Regions from separate parts of the Paenibacillus sp. J22P218 genome, predicted to be linked through region 2. Evidence: riboswitches for the same ligand, from Rfam matches in the RefSeq annotation. Region 2 holds a riboswitch; the other holds the start of a gene.
The links. Region 2 has a riboswitch for cyclic di-AMP ahead of AC0YN0_RS17475 (APC family permease). Riboswitches for the same ligand answer to the same signal wherever they lie in the genome.
Positions count from the first base shown of each region.

Region 1: another riboswitch for cyclic di-AMP. It lies ahead of AC0YN0_RS30275 (C40 family peptidase); the one in region 2 lies ahead of AC0YN0_RS17475 (APC family permease).

Region 1 is NZ_JBWDNL010000011.1:40,268-55,077, forward strand. Features, by position in the region: gene AC0YN0_RS30265 (M1 family metallopeptidase) at 1-886, shown strand, start outside; gene AC0YN0_RS30270 (hypothetical protein) at 914-1,741, shown strand; cyclic di-AMP (ydaO/yuaA leader) riboswitch at 2,094-2,287, shown strand; gene AC0YN0_RS30275 (C40 family peptidase) at 2,291-2,767, shown strand; gene AC0YN0_RS30280 (MFS transporter) at 2,895-4,121, opposite strand; gene AC0YN0_RS30285 (GNAT family N-acetyltransferase) at 4,221-4,742, shown strand; gene AC0YN0_RS30290 (EAL domain-containing protein) at 4,758-5,996, opposite strand; gene AC0YN0_RS30295 (hypothetical protein) at 6,174-6,473, opposite strand; gene motA (flagellar motor stator protein MotA) at 6,721-7,521, shown strand; gene AC0YN0_RS30305 (flagellar motor protein MotB) at 7,505-8,332, shown strand; gene rluF (23S rRNA pseudouridine(2604) synthase RluF) at 8,409-9,113, opposite strand; gene AC0YN0_RS30315 (NAD(P)H-binding protein) at 9,122-9,889, opposite strand; gene AC0YN0_RS30320 (ATP-binding protein) at 9,916-11,757, opposite strand; gene tadA (tRNA adenosine(34) deaminase TadA) at 12,034-12,498, shown strand; gene AC0YN0_RS30330 (Spo0E family sporulation regulatory protein-aspartic acid phosphatase) at 12,499-12,693, opposite strand; gene AC0YN0_RS30335 (carboxylate--amine ligase) at 13,161-14,336, shown strand; gene AC0YN0_RS30340 (Mur ligase family protein) at 14,365-14,810, shown strand, end outside.
Region 2 is NZ_JBWDNL010000003.1:622,507-637,316, reverse strand. Features, by position in the region: gene vanT (serine racemase VanT catalytic subunit) at 1-1,613, opposite strand, end outside; gene AC0YN0_RS17500 (D-alanyl-D-alanine carboxypeptidase family protein) at 1,610-2,416, opposite strand; gene vanG (D-alanine--D-serine ligase VanG) at 2,413-3,480, opposite strand; gene AC0YN0_RS17490 (hypothetical protein) at 3,690-4,439, opposite strand; gene AC0YN0_RS17485 (response regulator transcription factor) at 4,686-5,375, shown strand; gene AC0YN0_RS17480 (sensor histidine kinase) at 5,375-6,811, shown strand; cyclic di-AMP (ydaO/yuaA leader) riboswitch at 7,011-7,207, shown strand; gene AC0YN0_RS17475 (APC family permease) at 7,305-9,131, shown strand; gene AC0YN0_RS17470 (glycosyltransferase family 39 protein) at 9,382-10,677, opposite strand; gene AC0YN0_RS17465 (LbetaH domain-containing protein) at 10,873-11,574, shown strand; gene AC0YN0_RS17460 (hypothetical protein) at 11,685-12,215, shown strand; gene AC0YN0_RS17455 (glycoside hydrolase family 5 protein) at 12,265-13,608, opposite strand; gene AC0YN0_RS17450 (carbohydrate ABC transporter permease) at 13,632-14,474, opposite strand; gene AC0YN0_RS17445 (carbohydrate ABC transporter permease) at 14,492-14,810, opposite strand, start outside.

The sequences.
Region 1 (14,810 bases), on a different contig from region 2:
CGGCAATGGCGCAGGCGGCATGGAATACCCGACGCTCGTCACCGCGTTCGCCGCCGAGAAGGCGAATCCCGGCTACGACCTCGAGCGTACCGTCGTTCATGAGATCGGCCACCAATATTGGTACGGCATGGTTGCCTCCAATGAATTCGAGGAAGCTTGGCTGGACGAGGGCTTCACCTCCTATGCCGAGGATATGGTCATGGAGTCCGCCTACGGACTTGAGCCGAACCTCAGGATTGAAGCGAGCTATATGACGGACCCTGCGCCGCTTAAGCAGCCGTCTTGGGCTTATAGCAGCCATAATCAATACGCGGAGAACGTCTATCTGCGCGCGAAGCTTGTCCTTGTCGGCATCCAGCATCAGGTCGGCGACAAGACAATGGCGAAGATTATGCGGACCTATTTTCAAAAATACAAATTCAAGCATCCTTCGACTGCCGACTTCCAGCGCGTTGTCGAACAGGTAACGAAGACGAAGTGGCATGACTACTTCAGCGGATACGTTTACGCGAACCAAATGTCCGACTACTCGGTCGAATCGATTCAAGTGAAACCGACTGAGCAGGACGGCCAGAAGCTCTATGAATCGACCGTGCTCGTGAAGCGGAACGGCGGTGTAAGCGGTCAAATCCCGATCACGCTGCAGTTCACGGACGGCGCGACGGTGACAAAGCTATGGGATGCCGACGACTCCCACGTCCAGATTACGCAAGTGCATACGGCTCCTCTGCAATGGGCGATGATCGATTCCGAGCATTCGAACGTACTCGACAATAAGCTCATCAACAACTATATGCAAGCCGATCTGCCGGACAAGACGCGCATCCGGTGGGGCATCAGCGTATCGAAGCTGATCGAGGGACTGTTAGGTACGCTGAGCTGGTAAGTATAAGCGCGCAAGGAGCGATCGAATATGAAAATGTATATGAAGCAAGGTTGGCAGCTTGCGGTCAAGCACTTCCACCTCATCATTCTGTTATTTCTGTATCAGTTGCTATGGGGCTTCTTCCTCTATCGATTTATCGATTCGGTCGTCTCGCCCTTGCTGCGCCGGTTTCCAGCTGCATACCCGTCTGATACAGCCGTTCACCTCTTTCTGACCGAAGCGCAGTTCCAACTGCTGAAGACGGACATCCTTACGCCTTATGTATGGATGCTAGGCGGCTTGTTCGCCATCCGCATGCTGCTGACTCCCCTGTTCAATGCCGGACTGTTCTATTCGCTGCACCATTCTAGTACGCGAGGCGAAGGCGTGTCCGGCGGCGGCACTAAATTTGTAGAAGGCATTCGCAAAGCTTGGAAACCGGTCATGGTGCTCCACTGGGCGGAGGCCGCGCTAACACTTGCTCCCGGATTCTGGGTGCTGCCTCATGCGCTCGACGCATACCTGCAAGGCGGATCGAACGTCGACCTGCTGCAATCCGTCCTTCCCGGCGCTGGACTATGGCTGTTCTGGGGCGTGCTGCTGCATCTGCTCTTCCTGGCCATGCAGCTTGGCGCCGCTTCAAAAGAAGGCATCCTCCACTCGCTCGGGCGCGCTCTGAGGCATATCATCTCATTCGCTGCCATCTCGCTGGTTATGTGGGCCATCGGAGCCGGATTAGGACTTCTCATCACCGGCGTATCGCTGCTATGGGCCGGACTATTCGCGCTCATCCTTCATCAAGGCTACAACTTGGTGCGAACGCTCGTCCGAGTATGGACCATTGCCGCCCAATACGAATGCCTGCAATCCAAGTAGCTTCATTATCTTAGCCCGCTTTAGCTCAAATACCCCCGAATTTACGCCTGTCCTATTATGGCGAATTCGGGGGTTTTTACGTTATCATCCTACTAATGACGGCGACAGCCTTTTTTGCTAGAAAGATGAGAATCCTCTCACCATTAGTACCTTGGGGTCATACTTTACAGAATATCCACATAATTAATGAAATCGAGTATCGATTATTTAGTCCCTCGGTCCTAGTTGCGGCTTAAATATTACATGAAAAATGATTATACGAAGCAGTTTGTCAAAAGATTACATGAGAATTATTAGAATTTTGTTAGAAAGGCAGGAGATCAATGAAAATAATCGAATAATTGTCAAGAGCAAAACAAAACTGCCTAATTTCCTAGCGGAAAACGGGGGAACCACTCTGGGTGAATTGATTCCGACGCCACGGCTATAAGTCATACCGCCTCTGTAGAAGAGGACATCATCGACTTGTTCGTAGCGCCTGAGGAATCATAGGGAACCTTCAACCGAACCCCACAGCTAACCTCGTCGGCACCGGAAGGAGTTTCACAATTGAAAAAGGTTACCGTAATGCTTTTGGGGCTTGCGCTCTTGCTCGCTTTTCAAGCGGGAAGCGTTTTCGCAGACTCCAAAATGAACGGATTTATCAATGACGTCATTGGTACTCCGTACAAAAGCGGTGGAACTACCGCGAAAGGCTTCGATTGCTCCGGCTTCACGAGCTATGTGTTCGCTAAGATGGGCATCGATCTTCCTCGCGTTTCCTCCGATCAAGCAACAGTTGGCACGAAGGTCGCTAAAGATGACCTGATTGCCGGGGATCTTGTGTTCTTCGACACAAGCGGCGGCAACAACGGCGCAATTTCCCACGTCGGTATCTACATAGGGGACGGCAAGATTGTACACGCTTCGGTTAGCCGCGGCGTTGTAGTCGACAAGCTCGATTCCTCTTACTACAAACCTCGTTATGTGACAGCACGTCGCATTCTTAGCGAGGAAGCATTCACTACTTACGCCGACGCAAAATAGTTTCACCCTTTACAACAAAGCCGCACTCTGTTCGTCCACACGAGACAACAGTCTGCGGCTTTGTTGTTTTTCTGACAAAATAGGCCACCCCAACAGCCTGCGGGCTGTTGGGGTGGCCTATTACTTTCTATCTATTACGCACAGCATCGCGCCGCTGCGACTGCCCTCTGCCCAGCACAAGCATTGCGCCCAGTACGAGCAGCATGATCAGAACCAGTACGCTTACATACCAAAGCGTAACCCCGCCGTCATATCGATCCATGAACCAGCCGGTAACGCGAGGGAAGATTGCCCCGCCAAGCCCGCCGCATGCTACGAGCAGGCTCGTCGTCCGCTCAGTCATGCCTGGGATTAACGCGTTCGCATAGACAAGGGCGATACCGAATATACCCGAGAAGAACAGACCGCTTAAGGCGACGAAGAAGAGCATCGAGCTGAGTTGACCCATGAGCGCCATTAATGCGAACACGATCGTTGCTCCGCCAGTAGCAATAAACAAATACTTCGCGTACCCCATTTTCTCCGCCAACGTGCCTGCAAATATACGTCCGAACACCATTGTTGCCCAGAACAGGCTGAGCGCTGCCGCAGCACTCGACTCATCTACCTGCGAACGCTCAATAAGCAAGGAAGGCAAGTAATTGGAGAAGCTCATCTCCATGCCTACGTAGATCATGAAGAACGCTGCCGACAGCAGCAAGAACGGAAGCGCAGTGCGCGGATAACCGAATAAACCGGTTCTTGCACCCGCCGTCTCTTGCTCCAGGCTGCTGCTCACCACTGCTTTCGGCGGTTGAAAGCCGATCTGCTCGTCCAGCTTGCCGAAGGACATCGTGAGCCATAATACGAATGTAACGCCCGACAGTGCCGCCAGTATCGGGAACGATACCTGCCATACGTTCTGAGCGATCAAGTAAGCGGCTGCAACCGGTATAATAAGCGCGCCGACGCCAAAGAACGTTTCCAACCGGCTCATCGCCGAAGCCTTGCCCTTAGCAAGGTCGATAATCATCGCGCCGACGACCGCTTCCGTCATGCCGAAGCCGAACCCCGCGAGAGGAGCAACGGCCAGCATCCAGCCCCAGGGAAGAAGCAGGCTGTAAGCGGCTTCGCTTAAAGTAAGCGCGCCAAGCGCAATAAGCACCGCGCCTCGCTTGCCGATTCTTGCCGTGATGGAGGGAGCCAGTATGACACCGACCAGGAAGCCGAGAAATTGATTCATAATCCATTGTCCGCCGTCTTTGTACGTGAGCCCATAATGATCAATCAGCTGCTCCAGTATCGATCCGCCTACCACATGCGCAATACCGATTACCAAGTAAGACAGACAGCCGATCCATATTAACTTCTTCATGCCGTAGTTCTCCTTATGTCCGCGCGCCTTCTGGCGCCTATCTGATATACTTATTCGTAAGTATCCAACTCATTTGCTCCGTCCGGAGGTTATAAGAAATTGAATCATTTAAACCACTCTTCTCATTATAAACGCTATCCGATTCAAATGACCATATGTCCGCTGGAAATACAGCATGCTGTCGAAATATGTAATTGGAATTACGAGCCTCCCTACGACGTCTACCACTGGCCAACTTGGGAGCAAATGCAAAAGGACGAAATCGAATTCGGCGATCCCGTCCTGCGTGCGCAGCAATATATAGCAATCGTTGACGATAGGTCGAGACTGATCGGCTTCGCCCAGTTGTTCCCCATGACCGACGTAACCAGGCTCGGGCTCGGCCTTCGGCCCGATCTATGCAGCCGGGGTCTTGGACCTTCCTTCGCTAAGCTAATTGCACTTGAAGCGCGAAGAAGAATGCCTCAGCATGAGATCGACTTGGAGGTGCTCGCTTGGAATACGCGAGCCGTACGCGCCTATGAACAGGCGGGCTTCCGCATTACCGATACGTATGCCCGTCCTTCTCGGAACGGTTACGCCGAATGCCACTGCATGGTGTTCGAGCCCATCCAGAGCTAACAGCTCTGAATGCAATTATATCGCTTGCGTGCCATGCTCTATATCGATTACATCCGCGAATAAAATAAGTCCAGGTCCAACAAGCACCGATATCGTCCGAATCCATGCATGTGTATCGAGATCCGTATAAGCTCTCGATACAATCGATCTTCGATCCTCGTTCATCTGTACGATGTTCGGAACGAAGTAAGGCCGCCAGCACCAGTTCGCGCCTCGGAACTGGTCCTCGCTCCGCCATGAGCCGTCAGACTCGCGAAAATAGTTCGCCGATAGCTGGATGCCGTCCTGATTGCACAAGTACACGCGAATATAGCTCGTGTCCAGCTCCGGCAGAAGCCGCAGAGCCCAATCGTCATTATTTTCCGTAATGCCATCGGAGGTTTCCACAATATGCGCGAGTTGCTTCGCAAGCTGCTCGGCCTTGACTTGCCAATCGCGCTCCGAGATGACGTGATGCAGCAGATGCCTCTCCAGTTCCTCTACAATAATCGGAGCGAAGCAATCGGGATCGCGGAAGTCCGCCTCGGCCCTCGCGAACATGAACCCTTGCACATAACGCGCGCCCGCTCGAATCGCCCTGGCAAGATCCTCTCTCGTCTCGACACCTTCCACGAGCAAGGAGGCGCCGATCAGCTCCGCCATATCTGAGAAGGAGCGAAGCACGCCGAAGTAGCCGTCATGCGTTGCGCTCCTCTTAATCATATGTATATCGATCTTCAGCAAGTTAGGCTGAATCTGAGCAATACGGTCGAAGCTGCTGAAACCGCTGCCTACATCATCAATTGCAATCTGACAGCCTTGCTCCCGATAGAGGTCTACAACGGTGCGAAGCACCTCCATTGAGCCTTGGAAGCTCTGCTCCGTAATCTCAATAACGACTTTCCTTGGGTCAATGCCGTATTTCTTAAGCAGAGACAACGTGAACAGCTCTCCGGATTGCTCATAACGATAAATCCAGGAAGGCTTTAGATTAATAAACAGCATAGGAGGTTCATCCATCTGACCCAGCTTGGCAAAAGCCTGCTCGCGCAACAGCCGATCCACGAGAATATGCTCCTCATCGGGCACCGTCTCATCACTAAAGAAAGGCCCCAAGCTGCGAACAGAATCTCCCTTTACCGCTCTAGCCAGCACCTCATAGCCCATAATTCGCCGAGTATCCATCGCTATGATCGGCTGATAGTAGGCTGCTAGCTTTTCGTCTTGTAGACCTAGCGCTTTTGGTAGTGCTATTGTAGTGTGACCATCACTCATAGCGCTCTCCTTTGTGTTACTCGCATGTTATATTATCTACCATATTAATGAGTACCATTGTAAATGAATCGACATTAAATGTAAAGAAGCGACATATTAACTGCCATTCCGACTATTTTGTCGAATGATACATCTATTATATAGTAGCAATCTAACAGCATCTGGAGAAAAGGTGACTTAGATCAGTCTAACTATGCGTGTAACCTGATTGCTCTGGGATACTTCTATAATATGATGTTTGCTGTTGTAAGTAATGACGCCTTCGCCGACCTTAATTTCCGGATTCTCGCCCAGTCCGAAAAACACGTCGTCAGCCAGCGCTTCCATTACCTCATGACGGTCATCCTCATGCAGCGCTTCCCATTCCTCGGTTTCCATCTCAAAAAACGTGTAGCTGTTCTCAATCTCCGCTACAGCCTCCGTCAACTCTTTCAAAATATCCGCGTATTCTCTTGCATGTCTTACTCCCATGTTCATAACCTGCCTTCTATTATTAGTGTCGTTTATCGGGCTTGCTCCGCATGTCTTCATCGGGCTTTCAAATCCCCAATGCATATGGCCTTATACTCCTATTTTACATCATTTCGACAATATTAAACGTCTTCCGCCCCAAATCGTTTCGTTTACTCTAATCTCAGCCACCCTATTTGTCGATAATAATAGAAAGTAGACAAGCGTAAACGCTAGAATATTTAATTCGAATACGTACTGGACGGGGTGTATGATGAAAAATTCAACAATTATAGGTATTGTACTAGGTCTTGTCGCTGTTTTGGGAGGTATGGTGTTTAAAGGCGCTCATTTATCGTCTCTAGCCAATCCGGCCGCATTCATGATTATCATACTAGGTACAATTGCAGCGGTCATGGTTGCCTTCCCAATGTCTGAGCTCGGAAAAATCGGTAAACTGTTCAAAATGGTTTTCTCCGAACAAAAGCTTATGCAACGCGATCAGCTGATCGCTAACTTTATGGAATGGGCATCGATCACGCGCCGCGAGGGCTTGCTTGCGCTTGAAGCGAAGGTCGACGATATCGAAGATCCGTTTCTCCGGAACGGCATGCGCATGATTATCGACGGCAACGACCAAGACTTCGTTCGCGACGTCTTGCTTGAAGACATTGCCGCTACCGAAGATCGCCACAAAGCCGGCGCGCTCATCTTCACGCAAGCTGGTACCTATGCGCCTACGCTCGGGGTACTCGGCGCCGTTGTCGGTCTCGTCGCGGCACTTGCCGACATGAGCGACATGGAGAAGCTGGCTCATGCGATCGCCGGCGCTTTCATCGCAACCTTGCTTGGTATATTCACAGGTTATGTATTATGGCATCCGATTGCCAACAAATTAAAGCGTTTGTCGAAGAGCGAGATTCAAATCCGCCTAATGATGGTTGAAGGTCTGCTGTCCATTCAATCCGGCGTATCGACGATTGCGATTAACCAGAAGTTGTCCGTATTCCTCACTCCAACAGAAAGAAGAAAACTGAGGGAGAAGGAGGAAGGCGCCGTTGAGCAGAAAGCATAAGCATGACGATCACGAAGAGCATGTAGACGAATCTTGGCTCATCCCTTATGCCGACTTGCTGACCCTGCTGCTTGCACTCTTCATCGTTCTGTACTCCATGAACTCCGTTGATGTGAAGAAGTTCGAGGAAATGTCCAAGGCATTCAGCATCGCGCTTAATAGCGGCAGCGGCATACTCGATAGTCCGGCAATCACGCCGGAAGGCGATTCTCCCGATAAGCCGAAGGAAGATCAAATCAAAAAAGACGATAATCCGAAGGATCAGAAAGAACAAGATGCACAGAAGCTTCGCGAGGCTGCCTTGAAGCAAGAGCAAGAGGATCTCGAGAAACTGAAGAAGCAGCTTGACGAATATATTGATAAAAACGGCCTGACAACCGATCTGGAGACGAAGCTCAATATGTCCCAGCTCATGATTACGATCAGCGACAATGCGCTATTCGCTCCTGCACAGGCGACCGTCAAGCCGGAATCGAGAGAGCTTGCCATAGCCATCGGCAAGATGCTGCAAGGATATCCCGATTACGAAGTCATCATATCCGGCCATACCGATACGACCCCCATTTCGACCGTCTTCTTCAAGTCCAATTGGGATTTAAGCTCGATGCGGGCCATTCGGTTCATGGATATTTTGCTGGAGAACAAGCAGCTTAAGCCTCAACAATTCAGAGCCGTCGGCTATGGCGAGTATCAGCCGATTGCCGACAATAAGACGACTGAGGGCAAAGCGAAGAATAGACGGGTCGAAGTATCGATCTCGCATACCGTCGCCGATCCAACTAATCAGCAAGTCATTCCAGCCGCCAAATAAATACGAAGCCCCGGCAAGCTGCTTCATCGCAGCCTGTCGGGGCTTTATACTTTCATCGGAATTAACATAGATAAGGTTAGCTGTTTACCTCATACCCCAGTGTCCGGAATAACGCCGACTTCTCCGCCTCCGTTAGATCACGCCACTTCCCGGATGCGAGCCCGCCAAGCTGAATATTCATAACCCGTACACGCTGAAGCTTCCTGACATGATAACCGAACGCCTCGCACATGCGACGAATTTGCCTATTCTTTCCTTCGGTCAGAATAATGCGGAATACGCGGTCTGTCACACGCGTTACCTTGCAAGGCAGCGTCATGCTGCCGAGTATGCGCACACCCTCCGACATGCCTCGAACGAAGGAATCGTTAATAGGACGGTCAACGGTTACTATGTATTCCTTCTCATGCTTGCCTTCCGAACGCAGAATCGGGTTCACGACATCGCCATCATTCGTAAGCAGAATGAGGCCCTCGGAATCCTTATCGAGTCTTCCGATCGGGAATATGCGTTCCTCATGACCGATAAAGTCAACGATATTGCCTTTAATATGAAGCTCAGTCGTACAAGTAATGCCGACAGGCTTATTCAACGCAATATATACATGCCGTTTCTGTTCGCCAATCCGTCGTCCATCCACGCGCACATCATCGCCTAGCTCGGCTTGGCTGCCGAGCACGGCCGTCTCGCCATTAATCGTAACTCGGCCGCTGTCCACCAGCTTGTCCGCCTCGCGGCGCGAGCAGTAGCCCGTCTCACTAATAAACTTGTTAATTCTCATCTGTATGTTCACCTCGCCTGTATATGCCCTATCTCAGCAATGTCGCCCGAAGCGTACACCTTTACTTCAGGACTCCGCTGAACGGTCCTATTCTGCCCTTGCCCATGCTGCTCCGCCCATGCGATTCGAGTAGCCCGAAGCATTGCAGCAGCCACTACATCGCCGCGAATCGCCCTATACCTGCGCAGCGGTCCGACCATCGTGAAGCCAAGCGCCGTTGCCAGCCACGTCCCCACCGTCTCGCCTAGCCGCTTTTCTTTCCGGTGACCAAGCAGCAACGACGGCTGGAAAATATGGAGCAGAGGTATTTCCAGCTTCGCAAGCTCCTCTTCAAGCTCGCCCTTTACTCGGCTGTAGAAGAAAGCCGAGCTCTTGGAAGATCCCATCGCCGTAATTACAGCGAACTGCGATGCATTCACTCGCTTCGCATAGCGAGCCAGCGCGAGCGGATATTCCAAATCAACCGTGCGGAACGCTTCCTGCGAGCCCGCCGCTTTAATCGTTGTTCCAAGCGCGCAATAGACAATATCGGCCTCTACGTCCTGCAGCGCTAAATCGATATCATCGAAGGATGCTACAATTATTCGCAGCTTAGACCTCTTGGCCTCAAGTCCCGCCGTTGCAGCAGCATCCAGCGGCCGCCTAGCGAGCACGGTCACCGCTCTAGAATTCGGATCCTCCAGCAGTTGTCTTAACAGCGCAGCGCCAACAAGCCCGGTCGCACCTGCAAGCACACAGCTATAGCCCTCTCCATCGTCACGAGGCCCAGCGCTCATTGCATCCTCTCCCTCGCACTTCGCATCTACATACCCTCGGTTAATGATGCTTCTAGTATACCGTCCTCCGTCAAAGGTTTCAAAGCCGGAAGCGACACATGCACCGTTGTTCCCACATTTTCTTGGCTTTGAAAATCGAGATTCCCTTTATGATTCAGAATAATTCGCTGGCTGACCATAATACCAAGTCCCGTGCCCGATTCCTTCCCCGTGAAGAACGGGTCGCCGATCTTCGAGATCATCTCCTCCGGAATGCCGACACCTTCGTCCGTAATCGTAATCGAAACGATCCCTTTTCGATTCGTAATATGAATATGGATCGGGCCGCCTGCCGGCATCGCCTCGATCGCGTTTTTCAGCAGATTAATGAATACTTGCTTCAATTGATTCTCTTCGCATGAAACGAGACAGTTCTCTTCCGTGAATAGCGACTTAAATTCGATATTGTGCAGATGCGCCTCGCTATTCATCAATGCAACAACATCATTTAAAATATTGCGCATATCCTTGGTTACAAACTTCGTGGCCTGCGGTTTCGCCAAGATGAGGAACTCGCCGACAATCAGATTAATTCGGTCCAGCTCCGATAACATCAGACCTACATGAGACACATTAAGCTGCTTCGTCTGCTGCTGCAGCTGGAGAAAACCTCTCAGTGTTGTAAGCGGATTCCGAATTTCATGCGCGACCCCTGCCGCCAATTGTCCGACCGTGGTTAGCTTCTCGGAGCGCCGCAGCAGCTCGTCCATCTTATTGCGGGAGCGCATATCTCTAGAAATGCTTGCGAAGGCGCGGATTGTCCCGTCTGAATCGCGGATTGGCGATATGGTGATACTCACCGGGATCAACTCTCCCGACTTCGTCATTCGCATGGTTTCCTTGGCCGGAAGAACTCTGCCTGCGACGAGCTGACTGAGCATCTGTTCCAGCTCGTCACGGTGTGAATCGGGCAAGATCGGGAATACAAGGCCAATCGCCTCCTCTTCCTCATAACCGTAAAGCAGCTCGAAAGCGCGGTTCACCTGAATAATCGTGCCATCCAGCTCCAAGAGATGGATCGCATCGCTAGTATGATTAATGAACGACTCCAGATGCTCCTTCATCCGTCTATTCTCTTCGAACGCCTTGCGCAGTTTGTCCATATAGATGCTTAAGTTTTGCGACATGGCATTCACCTTCAAAGCGAGCAGACCGAATTCATCCTTGCGCCGAATCTGTATCGGCTGATGGAACCTTACGGATGACACCTCATTAACCTTCCATAAAATATCTTTGAGCGGGCGTATCATAACGCCTACAAGCCAATAACTAATTAATAGTACGAGTACCGTAACGATTGCGGAGTAGATTAACGTGTCATTTCGTTTCTCTCCAACGAGATCCTGAATGCCTTTGCCGTCATAGACGATACTGATTGTATAGCTTCCAAGCTTCTCGTTCGAATAGTAGCTTCGATAATACGTTTTGTCGTCGATGGTCATTTTGCGAAACACAAATTCACTGTCTCTCGCTTCTTGCACAAATGGGCTATCGTTGATAGCATCATTGTAAGCATACGTTCCCGCCGATATTTCCTGCGAGTTATTATGGAAGACGGTAATCTCTTTGATATTGTTATTTAATTTCTGTACCAGGTCGAACATGTCTCTGCCTTCTACCTTACTCTTCAATCCTAGAGACCCGCCATCCGATCTCGTTTTGAAGGCATCCATGGATACAGCTACCTGTATGGATGTGTCCAGCATGACCTGCTTCATTTCTTCCCGTATGCTGCGTATCCAAGCATATTCGTTCAACATGCTGTAGACAATGAAAATCGAGAGTACAATAAGAGAAATCATAAGTGAAAACTTCATCTTAATCGACAACGATAGACACATCCTTTTGTTCGATGATCATTTCGGAGCAGTTCCTAGGAACTATTCCATTAACTAGAAATTTATAAAAATAGCGATATCGCATAAAAGTCGTTACTTATAGACAGCTTATACCCACTGTTCACATGAGTTATACACAGAAGTTGATATAATGTGCATAAGTTTGTGGATAACTAATATTTTATCCACAATTCTATCCACTGCATGTTAACAACGGAATATTTGTTCGCAGAATAAACTACGATTATCGAAAGGAAATTTACCAAAATGATACGAGAACTGGAAGATCAGGCCTGGATGACGGAAGCTATCGCAGAAGCCCGAAAAGCTGAGCAGATCGGGGAAGTGCCAATCGGGGCTATTATCGTTCGTAATAATGAGATTATCGGAAGGGGTTATAACTTAAGAGAGACGCATAACGATCCAACCGCCCATGCGGAGATGGTCGCAATCCGCGACGCCACAGAACGCATCGGCGCATGGCGATTACTGGACTGTACGCTCTACGTCACATTGGAACCTTGTCCGATGTGTGCAGGCGCAATCGTCCAGTCTCGTGTGAAACGTGTCGTCTATGGCACTACCGATCCGAAGGCCGGCTGTGCAGGTACACTTATGAATCTGCTTCAAGAGCCGCGCTTCAATCATGAGACGGAGCTGACGAGCGGCATTCTTCAGCAAGAATGCGCCTCGCTGCTAACGCAGTTCTTCCGCAAATTGAGGGAGAAGTAATCATATATTCGATTGCCTGGAAGAACTGTATGTCAGCTCTTCCCGCTGTAGATATTGCAGTTCTACGATCAATTGATCAGCCTCTTCGCTGATCGCCAGAACGTCGGGGTCAGTCAAGCTGCCTCGTGCCTCAGCAATTTCATGAAGCTTAAGCCGCAGCGAATGCAATTGTTGTAGCAGATTGTATTTGTCCATATTCGCTTCGGGGCACACTCCTTATATAGCACTCGTGTGGTAATAGTTCTATTATACTCCTAGACTTTTAAGGAGTTTGTAAAATCATGTCGACGATCACCAGCAATTTTCATTTATTATTCGACATCTGCGCTTTATTTTTTACCCTTTAATAGTTCTAATTTCCTATTTCTGTTTATAGTGAAAGGAAATCAATTTATAATCGTTTACGTTTAAAACCGATTATGGCGCCTATTATTGCTAATAAATCCATTTGTATTATAAGGAAGTATGCAGTAAAATTATTTGAGAAAAACTCCTGTCGGAGCACCTCTAAGATGTGCGACCCTAAAGTTTGCAAAGGCAAACTCGCTTCGAAAGCATGGGAAGTTTTTATCGCCAATCAGAATGATTGCCTTTACCTTATATCTGTAAAGTACATAACCATTCTGATGTGGTAAGCAAATCAAGCGGGGTGTGCCTTTTCTATGAACAACAAAGCAGTCATCTTAGGATGCAATTATTATATCGGCCTTAGTACGATTCGTTGCCTCGGCGTTAATGGAATACATACGGTTGCTGTCGATTACACAGACAATCATAATTACGGTGCTCAGTCCAAGTATTGTTCAGAGCGGCTGATTGCCCCTCATTATAAGAATGACAAGAAGGCTTTCATTCAATTTCTGAAGGACTACGCCAAAGGGCAATCCGCGCCTCCAGTGCTCATTCCTTGCCACGACAATTATGTTGAGGTAGTGGATGAATTTTTGGAGGAGCTGCGCGAGTTTTACCTCATTCCGCAGGATGTTCCAGGCATCTACACGAACCTGATGAACAAAGAAATTTTGCACCGTCTGGCGAGCGAGAACGGCGTTGCTGTCCCGGAAACCGTCCGCGTGGACGAAGACCAATTTTTCGAAAAAGTAGAATCGATCTTGAAATATCCGTGTGTCGTGAAGCCGACTGATTCTCCTTCGTTCGTTGCTAAGTTCAGGAAGAAGCTGTTCATAGTCGACAACAAAGCGCAGCTCGTTGAGGCGCTTGAGAAATCGAAGCAAGCTGGACTTGAAGTCATCGTACAGCGCATTATTCCAGGCTTCGATGATCATATGTACACCTATGACGCGTATTTGAATCAAGATTCCAAGGTGACGAACTGGGTAACTTGCCAGAAGTACCGCCAGTTCCCGATCAACTTCGGCGCTTCCGTCTATACGGGACAGAAGTATGTACAGGAACTGCACGATATCGGCGCTCCCTTCCTAGAGAAAATGAAATGGAAAGGCTTTGCCGAGATTGAGTTCAAAAAAGACGCTGATACCGGTCAGTTTTACTTGATCGAGGTCAACGTGCGCATCACTAACTTGAACAACCTGCTTTACAAAGTCGGAATGAACATTCCTTATCTCACATATATGGAACTGACAGGCTCGCCGCAGCCGCCAAGCGCGCTCAAGAAGGACACGAACCGCGTGTTCTGGTATTTCTACGAGGACTTGTTGGCCATCAGAGGTTACGTTCGCACGAAGCAGCTAACCGTCGGCCAAGTGTTCAAGTCGCTGTTCAAGCCCAAAGCACCTGCTATCTGGTCATGGAGCGATCCGAAGCCTGCCTTCGGATTCCTTCGCATGATTACCGGCAAAATTTTACGCAGATCATGAATCGATTCGGACAAAGGAGTGCGTTTAAATGATTCTGTTACGGGAACTACTGACATCCACCGCAACTTTAGATACGCTGCATCCGAAGGATATAACGGTTTCGGGAATTAGCTACCACTCCCAGAAGTGCAAGCCGGGCGACTTGTTCGTCGCAATCAACGGCTACCAAACGAATGGCCACAAGTATCTCGGCAACGCGGTAGAGAACGGCGCTGTCGCTGCTGTCGTCGAAGAGTTCAACTTCGATCTCGACATACCGCAAATTCGCGTAGCGAACAGCCGAATCGCTTTAGCGCAGCTTGGCGCGGCATTCTACGGCAACCCTGCCGACAAGATGAAGATGATCGGTATAACGGCGACGAACGGCAAGACAACGACCTCCTATATGACCAATGCCATCCTAGAGAACCATGGTCTCAAGACGGGGTTGATCGGTACAGTTGTCATCAAGGTTGACGATGTCTCTATCCCGTC
Region 2 (14,810 bases):
TCCGATACGGATAGATGGCTGAACGTGCCGGTCACTTTAAGACGCTTGAACGTGTAGCAGGCGAGCAAGCTTTCTGTATCGTCATGCGGTACGCCGAGCCGATTCATGCCGGTATCGATCTTTACATGCACGTTCAGCGCCTTGCCGCACGCGTCCAGCTGCTTGCCGTATTCCTCGCTTACGAGCGTCTGGGTGAGCTTGTACCGTTTGAGTTCGCCCGCCCGACGAGGGGAAGTGTAACCCAATATGAGAATATCGCCTTTCACGCCATGCTTCCTTAATTCGATCGCTTCCTCGATCTCGGCGACTGCGAGCTGCTTGATGCCCAGCGCATTCAAGTGCCGAGCGATACGGACGCTGCCGTGTCCATAAGCATTTGCCTTTACAACGGCGATAACTGCACAAGAATCGGGAAGCACTCCGTTTAACTCGGACAAGTTATGCCGTAAGTTCGGAAGGCTGATCTCCGCCCAGGCGCGGTGAACAGCATGCCCTTTAACAGCTTCTTTACTGCGCGCGCGAATAAGAGACAACCTCTCCTCCGCGTAAACCGCGATCATCGAAGCCAAGATGGACAACAGAGCGACAGTCAAATAATGAACCAAGCTGTTCGTAACGAGCAGTTCGGTTTGCCCCGCTGTTTTTGCCCCGAACCGAACGAGGACGATGATCGCAGGATGCAATATATAAATCCAAGTGCTGAGCTGTCTCATGTACAATCCGGCGCTTTTGCCGATTCCAAGCCAGTCTTTACCCGTTAGCAGGCATTGGAACAGGAAATAGACGGCGGGAGCGAGAGTCAGGTACATGCTGTCATGTCGAGGCCATTCTAGCCCTCTTAAAATAATGCCTTCGGCAAACATCAAGACGGTAGACACCGTAAACCAGGCGGCATTAGCCCTAAACGAAAGGGGCTTGCGCCAACCAGAAGTCTGCGGATCCGCTGTCCGACGAAACGCCGCAAAGGCGCCCAAAGCAAAGTACATAGGGGCGAAAAAGATCCCGTTGCGCGTGTAATCGAACAAAGTGAACATGCCATCGTACAACTTCAACAACGTATCATTGGTAGCCGTTAGACCGTAGTAGCTATCGCCGAACAGTCCGATTGCATATAGACCGGCAGCCGCAATCAGCATTCCCTTCGGCGACAGACGGCTATAGAGCACATAAGTGATGTACATTCCCAAGATCGAAGCGGGCAAATACCATAGATGATAAAACGTTCCGTTAAAAATCAGATCGCTGGTCAATCCCGCCCAGCTGAATCCGGTTTCCGCCGCTGAAAAATAGCCCGCGTAAACATTAATCGGGATATAGATTATAATTGCAATTACATAAAGTTTCCCCGTTCTCAGCGCGTATCGATGCAACGATTTCGAGTTTCGATTGCTATCATCGTTCATCTTTTTGCGGAAAAAGAAGTAGCCCGAAGCGATGAAGAAGAAAGGGACGGCGAGGCGCGCCGCGATGCCGGTCAGCAGAAAATCGGCATCCGGGCTGTACGTCATAAGCGGACCGGTATGAACAGCTATGACGAGCAAGGCAGCTGCGATTTTGAACCAATCGATGTTGATTTCAGCCCCGCCCGAGCGGCTGCGCTGCGCGGTGATCACGACGGAATCCGTTCCCGTTCATGCATGATGGTAACGATGAAACCATCCCTGTTGTTGCCCGACCATTCGTATCCGGTGGCATCGCTACTCATCGGAATTTCAATACTCCTTGAATGGCTTCCTTTCACGTAAAACACCTCTGCTGTTAGCTTTCCCTCGCTCCAATGCTCGTAAGGATTGTCCGCCGTGAATCGTTTCATATACTCAAGATATTGCTCCAAGCACCAATCATGCCGCTCCATAATCAACGAATGCGGAGCACCGATATACCGATAATGCCATGGCTCGCTTGCAATGCCTGTCACCGCTTCGAAGCCTTCCTTATAGCGCTGGATGAAGCCGAAGGCGGCCGCCATGCTCTTGAAGGCGGCGAATTCGCCATGGTCGGGCAGCGAAGGGCGAATGTAATCGACCTCGCCGCTCAGCTCGCCAAGATCGACGGCAAGTCCGGTCTGATGCTCGCTTCGGTCAGGCAAAGCGACATAGCTTGCCGTAAAGTCATAGCCGTTCTCCGCCAAGGAACGGTCGTAGATTTGCTGCTGCTGTTCGCGGGTGCGATAGCCGCTGACGATTCCGATGCGGTCCGATAAGCCGCTTGCCGATAGCCATAGCTCCAGTTGCCGCAGGCATGTCCGTTCCAGCTGCGGGTTTCGCTCCTCTGAGCTCGCTCTAAGCACCGACACGACAGGAGCAAGCTGATCGGCGTGCGGCGGCGAGGCGACCGGATGCTCTCGATTCACGAGCACGAGGTGTCCGGTATGAATCAGGCTGCTGTCCAGGCTGAACATAGTCGCAGGAGTCATCGTGCCCGCTCCTTTCCGGCGATGGCTTGCTCGATAAGCCGGTCCATCAGCTGAGAATACGATACGCCGCTATGCCGCATCATGTTCGGGTATCGGCTGGACGCGGTGAAGCCGGGCATCGTATTGACCTCGTTGAACACGATACGGCCATCGTTCGTGACGAACATGTCCACTCTGGCGAGACCCGAGCAGCCAAGCGTCTTGTAGATGATTTGCGCCGCGGCCCTCACTTGTTCGGCGATTCCTGCCTCCAATCGGGCAGGAAGGCGAATCTGCGAGGTGCGCAGCGAATACTTCTCGTCATAATCGAAAAACTCGCCCGCCAGCTCGATCTCGTCGATCTCGGCGATGAACGGCTCGTCTCCGCTGCCGAGCACCGCGCAGCCAACCTCGAAGCCGTCGATATTTTGCTCGATAATAACTTTGCTATCATGGGAGAATGCCTCCCGAATGCCTTGAAGCAGAGCTGCAAGATCATAAGCTTTCGTAATGCCGAACGACGAACCCGATCTGGAAGGCTTCACGTACAAAGGAAAACCAAGCTTCATCGCTTCGCCCGCTGCCGCCTCCCAATCCTCACTCTCCCATACAGTAACCGAGGCGGCTGTCTGAATGCCTGCAGCGCGAACGAGCGTACTCGCTATCGCCTTGTCCATGCTTATTGCCGATGACATTGTATCGCACCCGACAAAAGGTATGCCTGACAGCTCTAGCAGCCCTTGCACGGTTCCGTCCTCGCCATTGCGCCCATGAAGGACAGGGATGACGGCGTCAAGAGATACGGTTCGATATTCAGTACCGGTTAGTTCGACGATTCCAGCTATAGAACGGCTAGGCGATAGGAAGGCAGGGATACAGCTTGCATGGTAATGCCAGCGATCGCTCCTGATCTCATCGGTGCTTCCGTTATATCGATACCAAGTGCCTTCACGCGTAATTCCAAGCATAATGACAGCGTATTTGGAGCGGTCCAAATGGTCGATCACCGAGGCGGCCGATTGCAGCGACACCCCGTACTCCGTAGACTTTCCTCCGAACAGAACGGCTATATGTTGAATGGTCATTAGTTATTTTCTCTCCTCTCGAATTCCGAGCTTGCCCTTGATTATAGGGAGCGGAATTAAATAATCCGGAAAGAAAACATTAAGAACTATTAAGATCGCTTAAATATTTTCATAAAAGTTCACAGACGCAGGTAGCAAAAATAGAAGAGGATGTCCCGCTCGTCATTGCGGGGCATCCTCTTCTATTTCGTATAACTCACGGGCAATGATTACTTCGCTGCCGCAGCTTCCCACTCTGCGATTTGCACATTGTATTGCTCGAGCAAAACGCTCAGTGCTTGCTTGATAGCCGCTTCGTCGTCGGACTGAACAGCCTTTGACAAAGCGATCTCGGCACGAATGAACGACATGTCCGCATCGATTGCCTCCGTAACGGTAACGGCAGCTTCAGATGCTCCTAGTGTGAAAGCGGCTTCGTCGTTTTGGCTCACGCTAATGTTGATAGGCTCTGCATTTATCATTTTAATATCGTCCAGCTTGATTGGCTGGGCGCTCACGGCTTTCGTCAGGTCGACACTCTTCAACTGAATTCCCGAGGCGCTTACGGAAGTCAGCGTAGACGTGCCTTCCTCGAGCTTTGTCAGTTCAATATTGTCCGTTACTTCGAAAGCAGGTACTTCGCCTTCTGTGAGAGGGAGGGCTTGGACGGCTATACCGGCGTTGTGGAATGAGATCGCCGTCCCGACATGCTTCTCGTATTGCTCCAGCGCCTTCTTCCAGGCTGGTACGGTCTCCGGCGCATATTGCTCGGCAAGCTCAACGGGATTGTTGAAGCTGTACACGACAGACGAGGCTTCCAATGCGCTCGCCTTAGTTAGCGTAGCTAACTGCTTCGCCTCCCCCTTGGGCGGCGTATCTCCGCTTGCGCTTGCTGCGCTCGATAGGGACGGAGCGGCAATTGCGCTTAATAATAGTGCGGACGATAGGACAGCTCTGGAAATGACTAGTTTGTGGTTCATATTTATTCACTCTCCTAATTGGTTTGTGTTACAGCTCTAAGAGTATCGGACGAGTGTGGCACAACGTTGGTGTATTTGTGGAAAAACGATGGCATGACCCCATTACTGGGGCCTGCTTGGTATACTTGAACCATAAGAATGGATCATTAAAGGCTTGAATGGGAGGGCATGGCATTGAGCGCTTCGCTTACTAATTATCGCATCGCCGTCGTGGACGATGACCAGCATATACGCCATCTAGTTGAAATGTACTTGCGGAAGGAAGGATACGAGACGATCGGAATGGAATCCGCTGAAGAAGCTTTGGCGTTATGGCGGACGAGCCCGCCCGATCTATGGGTGCTTGATATTATGCTGCCCGGCATGGACGGCTACGAGCTGTGCAGGCGCATTCGCAGCGAAGCTGAAGTGCCTATCATTATGATCTCGGCCAAGGATACGGAGGTCGACAAAATATTAGGACTAGAGCTTGGCGGCGATGACTACATGGTGAAGCCGTTCAGTCCGCGAGAGCTTGTCGCCAGAATTAATCGGCAGCTGAAGCGCTGGAACAAGCTGAATCAGGGAGAGGAAGGAATGTTTCCTGGACATGGAACGGGAACGGCAATTGGCTCTGATCCATCGCTGCTGGGGACAAGACTGGAGCTAGGCGAGCTCAAGCTGCTGCCGGAGGAGAGGCGCGTATTCTGGCAGGAGACAGAAGTCGACGTGACGAGCAAGGAGTTCACCATGCTTAAGGTGTTCATTGAGCAGCCGAACCGCGCTTTTACAAGATCCGACCTTCTGACGCTCGTATGGGGCGACGATTATTTCGGCAGCGACCGCGCCGTCGATCATTTGATTAAGCGAATTCGCAAAAAAATCGAGCATCTGCCCCTTGAATCGGTATGGGGCCACGGCTATCGGATGCGCACGGACAGGGGTGTGAATGCATAATGAAGCTCGTTCATCAGATCAATATTGCTTTCGGCGCTGCTCTTGTAATCGTGTTGTCGGTGACGGCGGTATTGATCCATTTTGTACTGCTCGATCATTTCATGGTAGCACAGAAGGAAGATATGAAGCAGGTAAGCGCAGAAATTACGAAGTCGCTGGAGAATCATACAACATTGACAGCCGTTACATCGCTTGAATCTGCAAAGCTTTCAGGAGAGGCGGTTACGCTGTCGCCAGTTACGGCATCGGGTATTTCGGCAATCGTAACGGATAATAACGGCAATTATGTCGATGTGGATACAGACAAGCTGATCCCGACGGCCACGATCAATATAATCAGCTCGAATGCGGTGATACTGGAGGCGGCGACGGCGGCACAATCGGGAACGGTCCCAGCCGCGACGGCCCAAGCAGTCGAATCCATTAATTTGGATAAAATCTGGGACGGCAGCGACAGTCGGTATTTGGTCGACGTAACGGCTGTTCCCCAAGGCAAGCTGACGCTGTTAACCTCCGTTAGCAAGATCGAAGAAATCGAGCGTGCGCTGCTTGGACGTCTGCTGCTCGTATTCGCGATTGGCGGCGTTCTTATACTCGTCCTTAGTCATCTCATTACGAGGAAGCTTATTAAGCCGTTAATCAGGCTGAAGGAGGAGCTGACGAAGGTGAAGGGAAGGCAATTCGCCGACGTGCAGCTTGTGAAAGCGAGCGGCGAGATCGGCGCAGTCGCGCGGACCGTACATGAAATGGCCGGCGAGCTGCATCGGTTCAATCGGGCGCAGAAGCAGTTTTTCCAGAATGCTTCGCATGAACTGAAGTCGCCGTTAATGTCAATCGCGGGATATACGGAAGGTATTCGGGACGGCGTGTTCGAAGGCGAATCCGTTCGCAAAGGGTTGGACATTATATTAAGCGAGAGCGCAAGATTGAAAAACATTGTGACGGAAATGACACTGCTCGCCAAGCTCGACAGTGAAGAAGACATTTATAAGCCGGTTGTCGTCAACGTCAAGGAGCTGCTTACGGAAACGATCGAACGCGTCAACCCTTTGCTCGTCAAAAAACAGCTGGCCCTTCATCCGTCCATCGACGAGCATGCCGATATGCTCGTACTCGCCGACCGGGATAAGCTGCTGCAAGCGCTGCTTAATATTTCGTCCAATGCGGTTCGCCATGCGAACAAGCATATTTATATTCATGCGGCGGTACATGGCGGACGAATCGAATTATCGGTTTCCGATGACGGCAACGGCATCCCCGAGGAACTGCTGCCTTACCTGTTCCATCGCTTCGTGAAAGGCAAAGACGGCGAGAGCGGACTGGGGCTCGCGATTGCCCGCGCGATTGTCGAGCGGTGCGGCGGCAACATTATGGCGGCCAATCGAGCAGGCGGGGGCGCTGAGTTTTCGCTCGCTTTCCCCGCTGCGACAACATGACGAATAACTATTTTCAGGTCTGTAGAGGATATTGGGGCGATTGAACGATTAAAATGCGCAAAGCAGGGACGTGCGCCACGTCTTGCGGTCATGTATGCGCATTCATGGATTTTCTATCGCTTTTTTAACGTTTTTTGAACGAAAACGTTGGTTTACATTCCATTCCCAGAGGACTATGATCGTAATGCACTAAAATATATATTCACGATCGCTGAGTTTCCGCTCCCGAAGCGGAAAGCAGGGGAACCAATCGCGACGCGCAGCATAAGCGAAAGCTTGCTACGTCGCCGGGGTGAATCCGAGAGTCGCCGTCTTCATGAGAGCGCGCTCGAGGTAGGGCGACTCTAAACGCCCGAATCCGTCAGCTAACCTTGTAAGCGTGTATGGAGAGGTGAATCAACTACGGCTCGTCTTATAGCCGCGGGGATTTCCCTGCGGCTTTTTTTGTTGTGCTCTTTTTTAAGGAAAACCATTCTTTGACGGCGGTGACAGCATGTTAGCTTCAATCAAAAGATTATTAATCGGTCGACCGCTCAAGTCGAAGGAGCTAGGCGAGCAGAAGCTCGCGAAGACGAAGGCGCTCGCTATTCTGTCTTCGGACGCATTATCCTCGGTTGCTTACGGTCCGGAACAAATTCTGCTTGTGCTAATGACGATTGGCGTAGCGGCGTTCTGGTATTCTGTTCCGATTGCAATTGGCGTATTGATTTTATTGACGGCATTAATTTTATCGTATCGGCAAATTATTTTCGCTTATCCGCATGGCGGCGGCGCTTATGTTGTATCGAAACAAAATCTCGGCCTGTTCCCGGGGCTCATATCAGGCGGCGCGCTGCTGGTCGATTATATATTGACCGTTGCGGTAAGCGTATCGGCCGGAACCGACGCGATTACGTCGGCTTTTCCCAGCCTGCATGAATACACCGTCCTGATCGCGGTGATCTTCGTCATCTTCATCACGATATTGAACTTGCGGGGCGTGACGGAATCGGCTTCGATTCTCTCTTATCCGGTGTACTTATTCGTGCTGGCGCTGTTCATCATGATCGGCGTCGGTATCTACAACATCGCTACCGGTCACGTATCGCCGGAGCTGCATCCGCCGCTTGGCACGCCGGTTGCGGGTATTAGCTTGTTCTTGCTGCTGCGGGCTTTCGCATCGGGCAGCTCGGCACTGACGGGCGTTGAGGCGATATCGAACGCGATTCCTAACTTCAAGGATCCTGCTCCGAACAATGCGGCGAAGACGTTGGTTGCGATGGGAGCGCTGCTCGCGGTGTTATTTTCCGGTATCGTATGGCTCGCCTATTATTACGGGATTTCGCCAAAGGTGGAAGTGACGGTCGTATCGCAGATCGCCGAAGAGACGTTCGGACGCAACATTATGTATTATTTCATTCAAGGCACGACGGCACTTATTCTCATTCTTGCGGCTAATACGGGCTATTCGGCTTTCCCGCTGCTTGCGGTGAATTTGGCGAAGGATAAGTTCATTCCGCGCATGTTCACGGTGAGGGGCGATCGGCTCGGTTACTCGAACGGCATTATTATTTTGGGCGTACTGTCCATCATCCTCATTATTACGTTCCACGGGCAGACGGAGCATCTCATCCCGCTATATGCGGTAGGCGTGTTCATCCCGTTCACGCTGTCGCAGACGGGCATGATCGTGAAGTGGATTCGCGAGAAGCCGAAGGGTTGGGTAACGAAGCTTATCATTAATGCGACAGGCGCACTCATTAGCTTCGTTGTCACGATGATGTTTTTCCTAACGAAGTTCGAGCAAGTATGGTCAATTCTTATATTCTTGCCGCTAATCATTTATTTGTTCATGCGGATTAAGAAGCATTATGAAGCGGTAGGAGAGCAGCTGCGTCTGGCGACCTGCGAGCCGCCAGTTGCGATAGAGGGCAACGTTATTATTTTGCCGGTAGCCGGCATTACGCATGTTGTTGAGAACTCGATCAACTACGCGAAGTCGCTGAAGGCCGAGCAGATTATTGCGGTGTACATTCCTTTCGAGCGGGAGGATGAAGCGGCATTCGAGGAGAAGTGGGAGAAGTTTATGCCGGACGTACGGTTGGTGACGCTCCACTCGCCATATCGAACGATCATCCATCCGCTGCTCAAGTTCGTCGATACCGTTCAGCGTAAGGCAAGCGAGTCGAACTATCAGGTGACGGTTGTCATCCCGCAGTTCATTCCGAAGAAGGGCTGGCATAATATTTTGCACAACCAGACCAGCTTCATGATTCGAGCCAATCTGCTTCATCGCAAAGACGTGATCGTAACGACCGTTCCGTATCATTTGAAAAAATAATAAGTTGTTTAAAGGGAGAGGCTGCTCCATAAGCGTACTTATGGGCAGCCTCTTTTTTGTGGGGTTATTAATAACGGAAATTCCTCCCGTTAATTTCAGAGTTATTAGGCGTGAGAATGAAATAGCTCCGTTTTCTGGCGTTAATTTTTCCGGTTATTACTTCGAAATGGCCTTCAGTCCCGAAAATAAAAGGAGTAATTCCAGTTATTTCGGTATGGTGTTGGTATTGGTATTGGCAACCTTCGTATGCTTAACCGTGCAAGCTGCTTGAGCTTTTGGCGCGACTCGAGTGCAGCTGCGCTTTCGGTATGAACGCATGAATGGCAAATGCGGCATACATAATGAAGAACGACATGAGGAAATACCCATACCTCGAAAAGGTGATGAACGGAAGCGCCGTTACGATAAAATAAAGCGCCGTTAACCATAAGAGCGACAAATCCTTGCGTCGAACCTTCATCATTAACGTCATAATAAAGCCTAAGATTCCTATGCCGATCATAACGAAATGCGTTGACTTGACGAAATGCGGCTTTAGTCCGAAAATCTCTTTCCAGTAATAAGGAACTTTGAACATATCATTGACGCGATCCCCCGTGTATTGCCAAAGGTACGCCAAAGGCTGTGTTCGGAAGCCGTAATTTCGAATTTTCACGGCGAGCTCCTTCTGGAATCGATCCGAATCTATGCGATTGGTCGCGGATGCGATCTTATCGAAGTCGTCCTTGAATTTCTCGACTGCACCCGGCGGGTATTGCCATTCAAGCTGAGAGCCGAGCAGCGAAGGATTACCCGATGACAGCGTGAGCGGAATAAACTCATGGAAAACAATCGCGTTGCGGATCCACCAGGGAGACATGCACAGCAGAACGATGCCGGATACGACAAGGGCGGGCTTAATGAGCTGCTTCACCCGGTAGCCGTGAATAAGCATGTACACCAAGAAAACGAGCGGAAGCAGGGCAAAGTTAGGTCGCTCATAGATGCCTAGGCTCAAGCTTGCAGCAGCTAATGCGAATAACGGCAAGCTATGCCGTGTGACCGCCAAGTAGCCGGCATAAAGAAACAGCCAAAGGAAGAACTGGCCGAGCACCTCCGTAAGAATGAGGTTGGCAGCGACATAGTTCGGTATATAGAGCGCGAATAAGAGCGCTGCAATAAGTCCGAACCGTTCATTAAGCAGACGACGGCTGAATAAATAGAATAGAACGATCGTGCCCGCCAAAAACAATATTTGCACGACGCGGAACGCTTGTATACCGCCCCAATATCCGAACAGCTTCATACAAAAGGCGAGAACGAACGGAAGACCCGGCATGATGAATACGGTAGATACGTCCGGTTCATGGTAGGTGAATATTCCATGCTGCAGAAGCGTCTCTGCACTGCGGATGTACTTTACGTCATCGTTGTTATATTCGGTGAAGCTTCCGAGATACATGTCATGGCCTTGGCTGAATGTAATGTACGTGCTTATGATGACGACGAACGATACGATTAGGACAAGTGCGTGGCAGTTAGTGAATGACCGCCATTTGGTTAACATGGTGAAACACTACCTTTCTTGTTAAAAACAATACGCGAACATCTTCGTCGCATGAATTACTCATTGTAGCATGAGTTCCAGTTATATGGAATCAGACGGTCATATCTGCCAAATTGTTTCCTCGAACAGGGAAATCTATCGTTCGATACTCATATAGTTAACTATTGCTGTCAGTGAGTAGGGGAGATGACAGGTATGGGAAAAGGGTTTCGTACGATGGTTCATTTCCTGAAGCCGGAGGGTCCGTATAATCTGTTCGTTCGGTTCATAAGTCCGAACCCGGTTACACCTACCGTACCGAAATCGCGTGTGCCTGTCATAAGCAAGGAAGCGTTCATTAGTCCGTTTGTAAGCATAATCGGGGACGTGACGATTAAGGAAGGGGTATTCGTGGCGCCTAGCGCAAGCATACGCGCAGACGAAGGGACGCCGTTCTACATTGGCGATCGCACGAATCTGCAGGACGGCGTTATTTTACACGGGTTGAAGGATGAATACGTAACGGTCGGAGGCAGTCGCTATTCAATCTATATTGATTCGGAGGTTACGTGCGGACATGGCGCGATCATCCACGGACCTGCACGGCTTGGATCGGGATCGTTCGTCGGCTTCCATGCGCTCGTATTTGACGCGGAGCTGGGCAGCGGCGTATTTGTCTCCAATCACGCCGTCGTAACCGGCGGTGTCCGCGTCGCAGACAATCGGTTCGTTCCGCCGGGCGCGGTCATTGATACGCAACAGCAGGCTGATCGGCTAAGCCCGTTGCCGCTGGAGAAGCAGCAGTTCGCGAAGGAGGTTCAGCGCGTGAATCAAGCTTTTCCGTCCAGCTACGGCATGTTGTTCGGGGACCGTCGTTGCTCTTGCGGCCTTGCAGCGGAAACGCGCCGTCAGCAATGAATTCTTAATAGGATTAATAACTCGTTTCTTAATAGCGTACACTACCAGTAAAAAGTTAAGGTGGTGAAACGTCTATGAGGTGCAGAGCTTTCATAAGGGGATTATTGTTTGTGTGCGGTGTGATAGTAATCCAGATCCATACAGTCGGTGCAGAACCGCGCGGTGATGTTCCTCCGTTTGAGAAACCATTTTTAGATATTGGCTTTAAAACGGTTGAAGAAGCATTGCAAGAATGCGAAATGCTTCATCATAAAGAACTTAAACTGCCCTACAAATTGCCTCCGATCGCGTTTACCCATCACTTTGGCAGCTGCTATAACGACAAGGAATACCATAAAAACGATGAATTGGGTATCGAGTATCTTCATGAAAAGAAAGGCGAAAATCATTACAAGATTGATGTAAGACCAAGCTCGCAAAAATTCAACTTTGAAAAATCGAGAAGAATAAAACAAAGCTATACACTCCAGGACGGTAATCGGGCACTCTATATGGAAATGCGCATTCCGAAGTTCAAGAGAGGATTCAATATACTCGTATTTGAAAAGGACGGATGGCAATACCTCCTGTCCATTGATAGCCGAGTAGAAGACAAAGTAACGGTTCATACACTGCTTGAAATAGCTAACTCGATAAAATAACAAAGAAGGTCAACCCTTGCATCCATGCAAAGAATGACCTTCTTCTTATTTACTTCGTATACTTCTCGACCACAGCGGCAAGCTCGTCCCATTGCTCGCATTGCTCCCAGTGGAACGATGCCGGCAGCTCGTACATCTCTTCCCACGAACGCTTCTGCAGATGTGGCTTTAAGATTTGTTCCACGGTTATGACTTGCATAAGCGTTCTCATCCGGAACTGCAACGGATATCGCTCTTCCGCCGAGATTGGTTTGAAGTACGTCGCCGCCATGTAATCGACCAGCGCCTCGCCTTTTTCTTGCTCCTTATGCTGATTCCAAACCAGCTTGATCTCTTCGGTCAATTGACGCCAAGGCGTGTCTTCGCGCGGATACACAATTCCCATCGTAGCGGCGTCTTTGTACGTCCATAGCGCCCAAGAGACATCGTTGGCTTCGCAAAGGTCGAGCATATCCTCGATGATCGTCATTTGGAAGTCGATCTGCTCCTTCTCGAACACCAAGCCAAGCTCGCCGCACCAGAGCGGACGCTTGTATTTCTCCCGGATGCTTAGCAGCTTCCCGAACGCTTCCTTGAAAATCTCCCGTCGTCTAACGCGGTCCATCTCCGGCGTCAGAACAGCCGGCTCGTCGACGAACGGGTAGAAGTGGAACTCGTAAGCGACCTGCGGATCGTCGACCGGATCGAGCATCGTGAAGTCGGTCGTGAACGCATTGCCCTCGATGAAAATAATATGATGCTTGTCGTATTTGCGAATTTCCGCAATAACCTTCTCATAGAACTCGTTGAACACCTTCGCGTTCGTTACCATAGACGGCTCGTTGACGATATCGTAAGCAGCAATCCAAGGCTGCTCCTTGTAGTATTCGGCGATATGACCCCATAGCCCGATAACCGTATCGCGCAGCGCGCTGTATTCCCAGAACAGCGGCAGACCCGAGTTTGTGTCGCAATGCCAGTCCGGATTTTGCCCGCCGGGAACGGAGTGCAGGTCGAGCATCGCGTAGATTTCGTATTTCTCGCATAGAGCGATGATATGATCGAGGTAGACGAAACCTTCTTTTTTGTAGACGCCGGGATTTTGGTCATCGATGAAGTATTTATAGTTGAACGGAATGCGCAGATGGTTAACGCCGATTTTCTTCAAAAATTCGAAGTCCTTCTCGCCGACGAACTCCAGCAGGAAGCGGTCGAAGAAAGCAGTGCTTCGTTCCTCGCCGTACACGTCCGCGAAGGCTTGCTTAATCATCGTGTCTGTGCCGGGCAGGCCGATCATGAAATGCTCGAGGTTCATCCACGAGCCGAGGCCAAAGCCCCGAAATACGATTTTCTCGCCGTTCACCGTAAAATCCTCTCCGCGAACTTGAACGAATTGATCCAATGCAATAGTCATATAGAAGTCCTCTTCTCTAAAAGTTAGTTTTTCATGCCTGTCGTTGCCACGCTTTGAATGAAGAACCGCTCGCCGATCAGAAATACGATAACCATCGGAATGGTGGCCAGCACCGTGCCTGCCATCAGCAAACCATAGTCCATCGTGTGTTCGGTTTGGAATGCCTGAAGGCCAAGCTGGAGCGTCTTCAACGACTCGTCGTTCAGGTAAATCATCGGCGCCAAATAGTCGTTCCACATAAACGTAAAGGTAAAGATCGAGAACGTGGACAAGCTCGCGGCCGACAGCGGCATGATGATCCGCCAAAATATTTTCCACTCGCTAAACCCGTCGACACGAGCGGCTTCGTTCAGCTCGCCGGGCAAGCTCATGAAAAACTGGCGCATCAGGAAGATGCCGAATCCGCTGAACAATTGAATCAAGATGTAGCCGGCATGCGTGTTGTAGAGCCCCAAGCTGCTGACGACGGCGAACTGCGGAACCATAATGGAGTGCCAAGGCATCATCAAGTTCGCCATAAACAGGATGAACAGCGTACTCTTGAACGGCACTTTAAGCTTGGCGAACGCATAAGCGGCCATCGAGCAGATCAGCACCTGAAGTACGGTAATGACGACGGACAGCATGACGGTGTTCATGAAATATTTGCCGAAAGGAATGATCGTCCATACCTCTTGGAAGTTGTTCAGATATAACGACGAAGGAATCCAGTTATTCGGGTTTTGGAATAGATCGATATCCGTGCGCAGCGAAGTCGAGATCATCCATAAGAACGGAAAGAGAGTGGCGACCGAGAAGGCAACCAGAATAAGCAGCAGCACATAATACAAGAGCTTGCTAGTCTTCGATTTAGTGACGGCTTCCATTATGCGTACCTCCCATCTTAGTAAGTCACCCATTTTTTCTCGAGCCTAAATTGGATGAGCGATATGACCATAATGATGAGGAACAGGACGGTAGACATCGCTGCGGCATACCCCATCTTGTAGTTGATGAACGCTTCTTGGTAGATACGGAACACCAATACGTTCGTTGAACGGCCCGGCCCGCCGTCGGTCATGACGGATACGAGATCGAACACTTGGAAAGAGTTAATGATCGTTAGGATTAACACCATAAATAACGTTGGCGACAGGCTTGGCAGCGTAATATAGAAAAACTGCTGCAGCTTGCCTGCGCCGTCCAGTCTAGCTGATTCATAC